Regions from separate parts of the Acidovorax radicis genome, predicted to be linked through region 2. Evidence: predicted binding sites of a transcription regulator. Region 2 holds the regulator's gene; each other region holds the start of a gene.
What was found. The regulator FNR, encoded in region 2, switches genes on or off when oxygen is low (the NO sensors DNR and NnrR bind a similar motif). The targets are predictions, from matches to a motif close to TTGATNNNNATCAA.
Positions count from the first base shown of each region.

Region 1: clpB (ATP-dependent chaperone ClpB) is a predicted target of FNR. The motif match lies at 1,315-1,328, and genes of this name have one in related genera.
Region 3: KI609_RS00745 (universal stress protein) is a predicted target of FNR. The motif match lies at 1,302-1,315, and genes of this name have one in related genera.

Region 1 is NZ_CP075184.1:1,647,134-1,649,399, reverse strand. Features, by position in the region: gene clpB (ATP-dependent chaperone ClpB) at 1-1,239, opposite strand, end outside; gene KI609_RS07535 (molybdenum cofactor biosynthesis protein MoaE) at 1,451-1,927, opposite strand; gene KI609_RS07530 (hypothetical protein) at 1,975-2,205, opposite strand.
Region 2 is NZ_CP075184.1:3,284,879-3,287,144, reverse strand. Features, by position in the region: gene KI609_RS15015 (FixH family protein) at 25-309, shown strand; gene KI609_RS15010 (hypothetical protein) at 370-663, shown strand; gene fnr (fumarate/nitrate reduction transcriptional regulator Fnr) at 735-1,457, opposite strand; gene hemN (oxygen-independent coproporphyrinogen III oxidase) at 1,647-2,266, shown strand, end outside.
Region 3 is NZ_CP075184.1:169,524-171,789, forward strand. Features, by position in the region: gene KI609_RS00735 (TetR/AcrR family transcriptional regulator) at 1-461, shown strand, start outside; gene KI609_RS00740 (fasciclin domain-containing protein) at 574-714, opposite strand; gene KI609_RS00745 (universal stress protein) at 827-1,249, opposite strand; gene KI609_RS00750 (metallophosphoesterase) at 1,356-2,201, opposite strand; gene KI609_RS00755 (LysR family transcriptional regulator) at 2,231-2,266, opposite strand, start outside.

The sequences.
Region 1 (2,266 bases), 1.6 Mb from region 2:
AAGCTTGTCCATCACCTCGGGCTTGGAGTCCATCTCGATCTTGATCTTGGACGCGGCCTCGTCAATGAGGTCAATCGCCTTGTCGGGCAAAAAGCGGTCGGTGATGTAGCGGTGGCTCAGCTCGGCCGCGGCCACGATGGCCGGGTCGGTAATGTCCACGCCATGGTGCACTTCGTACTTTTCTTGCAGGCCACGCAGGATGGCGATGGTGGCCTCCACCGTAGGTTCGCCCACCAGGATTTTCTGAAAGCGGCGCTCCAGCGCAGCGTCTTTTTCGATGTACTTGCGGTACTCGTCGAGCGTGGTCGCGCCCACGCAGTGCAGCTCGCCACGCGCCAGCGCAGGCTTGAGCATGTTGCCCGCGTCCATCGCGCCCTCGCCCTTGCCCGCGCCCACCATGGTGTGCAGCTCGTCGATGAAGACGATGGTCTGGCCTTCGTCCTTGGCCAGCTCATTGAGCACGCTTTTCAGGCGCTCTTCAAACTCGCCCCGGAACTTGGCGCCCGCCAGCAGCGCCGCCATGTCAAGCGACAGCACACGCTTGCCCTTGAGGCTTTCGGGCACTTCGCCCGCCACGATGCGCTGGGCCAGGCCTTCGACGATGGCGGTCTTGCCCACGCCGGGCTCGCCGATCAGCACGGGGTTGTTCTTGGTGCGGCGCTGCAGCACCTGGATGGCGCGGCGGATTTCGTCGTCGCGGCCGATCACGGGGTCGAGCTTGCCCATGCGGGCGCGCTCGGTCAGGTCCATGCAGTATTTGGCCAAGGCGCCGCGCTGGCCTTCGGCCTCGGCACTGTCCATCTTCTGGCCGCCGCGCACGGCTTCGATCGCGGCCTCCAGGCTCTTGCGCGTGAGGCCGTTGTCCTTGGCTATTTTTGCCGCCTCGCCCTTGCTGTCGATCACGGCCAGCAAAAACAGCTCGCTGGCGATGAACTGGTCGCCGCGCTTGATGGCCTCTTTCTCGGTAGCCTGCAGCACGCGGCCCAGCTCGGGGCCGCCTTGCACCTGGTCGTTGCCTTGCACCTGGGGCAGGCGCTTGACGGCCGCCTCGGCCGCCGCCAGCAGCCCCGGCACGTTGGCACCCGCGCGCTGCAACAGCGCCTTGGGGCCATCGTCCTGCTTGAGCATGGCCACAAGCATGTGCACGGGCTCGATGTAGGCGTGGTCATTGCCCAGGGCGATGGTCTGTGCATCGCTCAGGGCTTCCTGGAACTTGGTGGTGAATTTGTCGAGACGCATGATGGATGTCCTCCGAATTGCACAGCACTTGAGGCAGTGTGTGCCTGATTTCAAGACAGTACCCCGGCCTGCCGATTGACTTGCGTCAGTGAATCACCTCGGCGGCCCCGCCCTCAATCACTACCTTTTTGATAGCTATCCGCGCTTTATGAACAAGCGCTAGAGGCCCATTTCACTCAACATCTCAGCCTCAGAGGTAGTTCAGGAGCATTCAGGCATTGTTTGCCGTAATGCCCCAGCGCGCCAGCGCCGCATCGTCGCTCACGCGCGCATCCACCCAGCGGGCGCCCTGCGGGGTTTCTTCTTTCTTCCAGAAAGGCGCCTGGGTCTTGAGGTAGTCCATCAGGAACTCGCAGGCCTGAAAACTCTGCCCACGGTGGGCACTGGTCACGGCCACCAGGACGATCTGGTCCAGCGGCTGGAGCAAGCCCACGCGGTGGATCACGCGTGCGCCCAAAATATCAAAGCGGCGAAACGTCTCGGCCACCATCGCTTCGATGGATTTCTCGGTCATGCCGGGATAGTGCTCCAGCTCCATGGACGACACCGCATCACCCTCATTGCGGTCGCGCACCGTGCCCACAAAGCTGCACACAGCGCCCACCCCCTTGTTTTCACTGCGCAGGGCGGCGATCTCACGGGACAGGTCAAAGTCCCCGGTCTGTATGGAAACGTGGGGCAAGGTCATGGCAAGGGCTCTCTAAGGGACAGATGGCAACAAAAGAGGACGAGAGATCACGGCGACCGGTGCAGGCGGGGTGCCGCCAGCAATGCGCGCTCTTCCTCCACCACCTTGAGCAACTGCACTAACGCGGCAGATGGCGGCAACTGGGCCAGCAGGGCCTGCAGGCGCGTGACATCACCAACGGTCGGGGCCACCTTGATCTGCGCGATGGCGGCGGGCAGGTTGCCGCCCCGCACCAGCGCCAGCACCTTGGCGGGCCATTCACTTTTGTTTCGTGCCATAAATAGGTAAAAAGGTTTGTCTGTACGATTCGCACGCACTGTACCCGCACTGCGTTTTTAA
Region 2 (2,266 bases):
AGATGTTTTGAGGAGTAGATTGCCATGTCGTCAACCCCTGTTGCCGCTGTATCTGGTGCGTTACCTGCTGCACCATGGTGGAAGTTTGGTCACGTATGGCTCGTGATTGCCGGCCCTGCCATTGTGGTCGTGGCGGGTTTCGTCACTCTGTGGCTCGCTATCGCGCGGCCCGATCCGGTCGTGGCGGAGGATTACTATCAACAGGGCATCGAAATCAACAAGACGCTGAAAGCCCCTGAGAAAAGTCTCGCACCTGCCATGAAAGGGCGTAACCATGCCGCGACCCCGGTGCAAGATCAACCCCGCTGAACACAAAACACCGGTCATGCCCCCATGCGGCAGGCCCTATGAAAAAGAGACGGGATGTATATGTGGACGCAACGCTTGATGTGGATTGCATGGCCAGCATTTCTCATGGCAGGGGTGCTGGAGATGCTCGTTTTTGCATTGGTGGATCCGCAGGATCTGCACTGGTTTGGGCAGCCCTTAGCGCTTTCTAGGGAAGGGGTCTATACCCTGGCCTTTTTTATATTCTGGATCATCACAATGGCCAGTGGCGCATTGACGACGCTGCTGTCATTGTCCCCGTTCGAGCTGAACCGCTGTCCTGTGCCTAACGGTGAGCGGCCAGACGACTGTCGCAAGACAAATGCATGTTCCTGATGCACTATTGAAAATACCAGTCATGGGCTGGAGCCCAGCCTACCGGCAGGAATCTCGCTACCCAGACTGGGTCAATGGCATGCCTGTTGGCTATTGACGATGCGTTTGAGCGCCTCGGTATCCAGTATGCGGACGTGCCGCTGTTTGACCTCCACAACGCCTTCTTCCACAAATTTGGAGAACGTCCGGCTGACGGTTTCGAGTTTGAGCCCGAGATAGCTTCCAATTTCTTCACGTGTCATGCGGAGCACGAGTTCAGACTGCGAAAAACCGCGAGCGTGCAGGCGTTGAACCAAATTCAGAAGAAACGCAGCAAGACGTTCTTCCGCACGCATGCTGCCAAGCAGGAGCATCACGCCGTGCTCGCGCACGATTTCGCGGCTCATGATCTTGTGCACATGGTGCTGCAGGGCCGTGACCTCTCGGGACAATTCTTCGATGCGGTCAAAGGGCATTACACAGACCTCGGCGTCTTCGAGTGCAACGGCATCGCAGGTGTGGTGATCATTGACGATGCCGTCGAGACCGATGATCTCGCCAGCCATCTGAAAACCGGTAACTTGGTCGCGGCCATCTTCAGTGGCGACACAGGTCTTGAAGAAACCCGTTCGGATGGCATACAGCGAAGTGAATGTTTCGCCATTGCGAAACAGCGTGCCGCCCCGTTTTATCTTGCGGCGAACAGCAACCACTTCGTCGATGCGCTGGAGCTGCTCTTCATTCAAGCCAACGGGCATGCACAGTTCCCGCAGATTGCAGTTGGAACAGGCGACTTTGATGGTGAGCGGGTTCATAAGCACGTGAACTGGTTGGGGTGTCAAGCGCTATACGAGCGCCGCACGAGATGGCATGGTCTCAACCGCAATGGTACGGGTGACGTGCATCAAATTGTCGCTGTTTGGCACATGCGATCAATTGATGCAGGTCAAGGACGGGCAGCTAAGGGTACGGCACAGTTTGGATGTACGCAAGGATATCTTCTCATGACCGCTGTTTCGCCTGATCTTCTGCGCCGTTTCGACGTGCCAGGGCCCCGCTATACCTCTTATCCGACCGCCGACCGTTTTGTTGAGGCCTTTGGGCAAGATGAATACGTCCTTGCCCTCGAACAACGGCGGTCCGGGACGATGGCGAAAGCGTTGCCTTTGTCCCTGTATGTGCATATTCCGTTCTGCGAGTCGCTGTGTTACTACTGCGCATGCAACAAGATCATCACCAAGCACCATGATCGCGCCGATGTTTATCTGCGATATCTGAGCCGTGAGATTGATCTGCACACTGCACATTGTGGTGGCGGGCAGGTGGTAAGCCAGTTGCACTTGGGTGGTGGCACGCCAACATTCCTGTCCGACGCGGGCCTGCGCGAACTCATGGCCATGCTCAAGCGCAGTTTTGCCTTTGCACCGGGTGGCGAATACTCCATTGAAGTTGATCCGCGCACTGTCAACGCCGAGCGCTTGGCGCTACTGCACGAGCTGGGTTTTAACCGGCTGAGTTTCGGTGTGCAGGATTTTGATGCCGAGGTGCAAAAGGCGGTGCATCGCATACAACCGGCAGAGCAGGTGTTTTCTTTGGTGGAATCAGCGCGTTCGCTGGGCTTCGA
Region 3 (2,266 bases), 1.9 Mb from region 2:
CCAGCCTCTATAAGCACTTTTCCAGCAAGGAGGAGTTGTGCTGCGCTGCCATGGTGCAGATCCTCGAACGCGTGCAGGCGTATCTGGCGGGGCTGCCGGCCGAGATGCCGCCGCTTGACAAGCTCCGCGAGCTGGTGCGTTGGTCGCTGGAGCGTTTGTTGGCCAACGAGATGCCTTTGTTGCCCAGCCGCAATTCAACGCTGCGTGCGGTCCTGATGGCCAACAAGGATTACCTCAACGGACTGGTGTCGGTGAGTGACCAGATTGGCGGATGGATCACCGAGGCCCAGTCGCAAGGGGTGATCGACCCGGCATTGCCGCCGCTGGTCGTGCTTTACACGCTGTATGCGCGTGCATGCGACCCGGTGGTGAGTTTTCTCAAAGAGGGCGGCCAGCACTCCGACACAGAGATTGTCGACCTGGTCGTGCGAACCTGTTTCGACGGCCTGTCTGCGAGGTAGTTATCAGCGGGCTCTTGTGCACGCTCGTAAATCAAAAAAGAGAGCCCGGCATGCCGGGCTCTTTTGCTTTGTTCCATCCTGTCGCTTGCGTGCGCCTCGCACCAACGCGTGCCTATTTGGGCGAGATGACCTTGTCCACCACGTGAATCACGCCGTTGCGGGTGAAAACGTTGGTCGCAACGATGTGGCTCTGGCGCGTGCACTGATCGGTGGTGACCAGGCCTGCGCTGACGGTGAAGGTTTGCCCCTGCACGGCGATAACGGCGTGTTGACAGGCACTTTGGCCTTCAATAAACGCGCCGAGACCAGAGCACGTGGTGGGTCAGCACGGCCGTTGGCAGCGGTTTGTGGCTGGCGCGGCAGACTCAGCGCACGATCAGCAAGGGCACCTTGCTGTTGGCCAGAACCTGTGTCGTCACAGAGCCCATGACCAATGTGGCGATGGCGCCATGGCCGTGTGACCCCATCACCAGCAGGTCAAACCTGCCGGTGTCTGCCACCTTGGCAATGGTTTCGCCTACCGCGCCAACCTTGACCGTACGCTTGGCGTCCACACCATGGCGGCTCAGGAATTTGCACACGGGCGCAAGAATCTTTTCGGCTTCCTCGGCGTGGTAGTTGTCCACCACTTCCTTGCCCAGCGCGGCGCGGGCACGCGGGGGCAAGGGGGGCTGAACCGTCAGCACGGTGTAGGTGTGGGTGCCGCCCAGCAGCTCTTCGTGGGTGGCCAGATAGGCCAGCATTTTCTTGGTGTAGGCGCTGCCATCGACAGCAAGCAGGATGTTCATAGGTTCTCCAATAAGGGATGAGTCAGACTACTCTGCGCGGATGCCTGTTGTCTTGATGTGCGTCATGTTTTTTCTGCGCGGCGCGGTCTCATGGCGCGCGGCCCGATCATACGGTCACGACACACTGCGGCTGGAACGCCACCTGCTCGCCCTTGCGCGCATAGCCCAGCGGGTTGGCGATCACGCGGCATTCCCACGGGGTGCCATCGCTGCGCGTGCCCTGCGCCCGGTAGTCGCTGGGTGCGTGAAGATGGCCATGCAACCACAGTTGTGCATCGGGCAACAGGTCATCCAGCGCATTGCAAAAACCCGCCGTCCCCGGCACCAGCCCATAGCGGGGGTCGGCGCTGCGCAGGCTGGGCGCGAAATGGGTGACCACCACGGTCGGGCCCGTAAAAGGTTCTTGCAGCGCGGCGCGAAGCCATTGTTGGCAGACCAGCGCCTGCTGGCGCATTGGTTCGGCCAAAAAGGGCTCTCCGTGCCGCGTTCCATCGGTTTTGCGCAGGTAAAAGTTCGCGGCGCGATAGGCCTTGTCGCGCAGTTTGAGGCGAGCCCCGAGGTCGGTGATGCCCGCTTGGTCGGCGAGCGCATCAAAATCACTCCACAAGGTTGTACCGACAAATCGCACGCCATCCAGGATCAACGTTTCGCGTTCGAGCCATTGGATGCCGAGGCGATCACAGGTTTGGCGCAGTCGCAGGTGGGCGGCATCAAAGTCCTGCGCGTCATATTCATGGTTGCCGGGCACAAAAATCACCGGGGTGGGCCAGCCCGCATACTGTGGCAGTGGCGAAAACCGGGCGAGGCCAAAGTCCTCATCGCCCAGCTGTGAGCCTTCTTGGTACGAGCCCACGTCACCTGCAAGCACCAGTACATCGGCGCGGGGGGCGGGTTCCGGGGCGAAATAAGGGTGTGCCTCCAGGTGAAGGTCGGACAAAAGCTGGATATTCATGCAACGCACAGTCTACGGGCAAGGCTTGGTCATTGCTCAGGGAAAGTCCGGCGCGCAGACCGCGT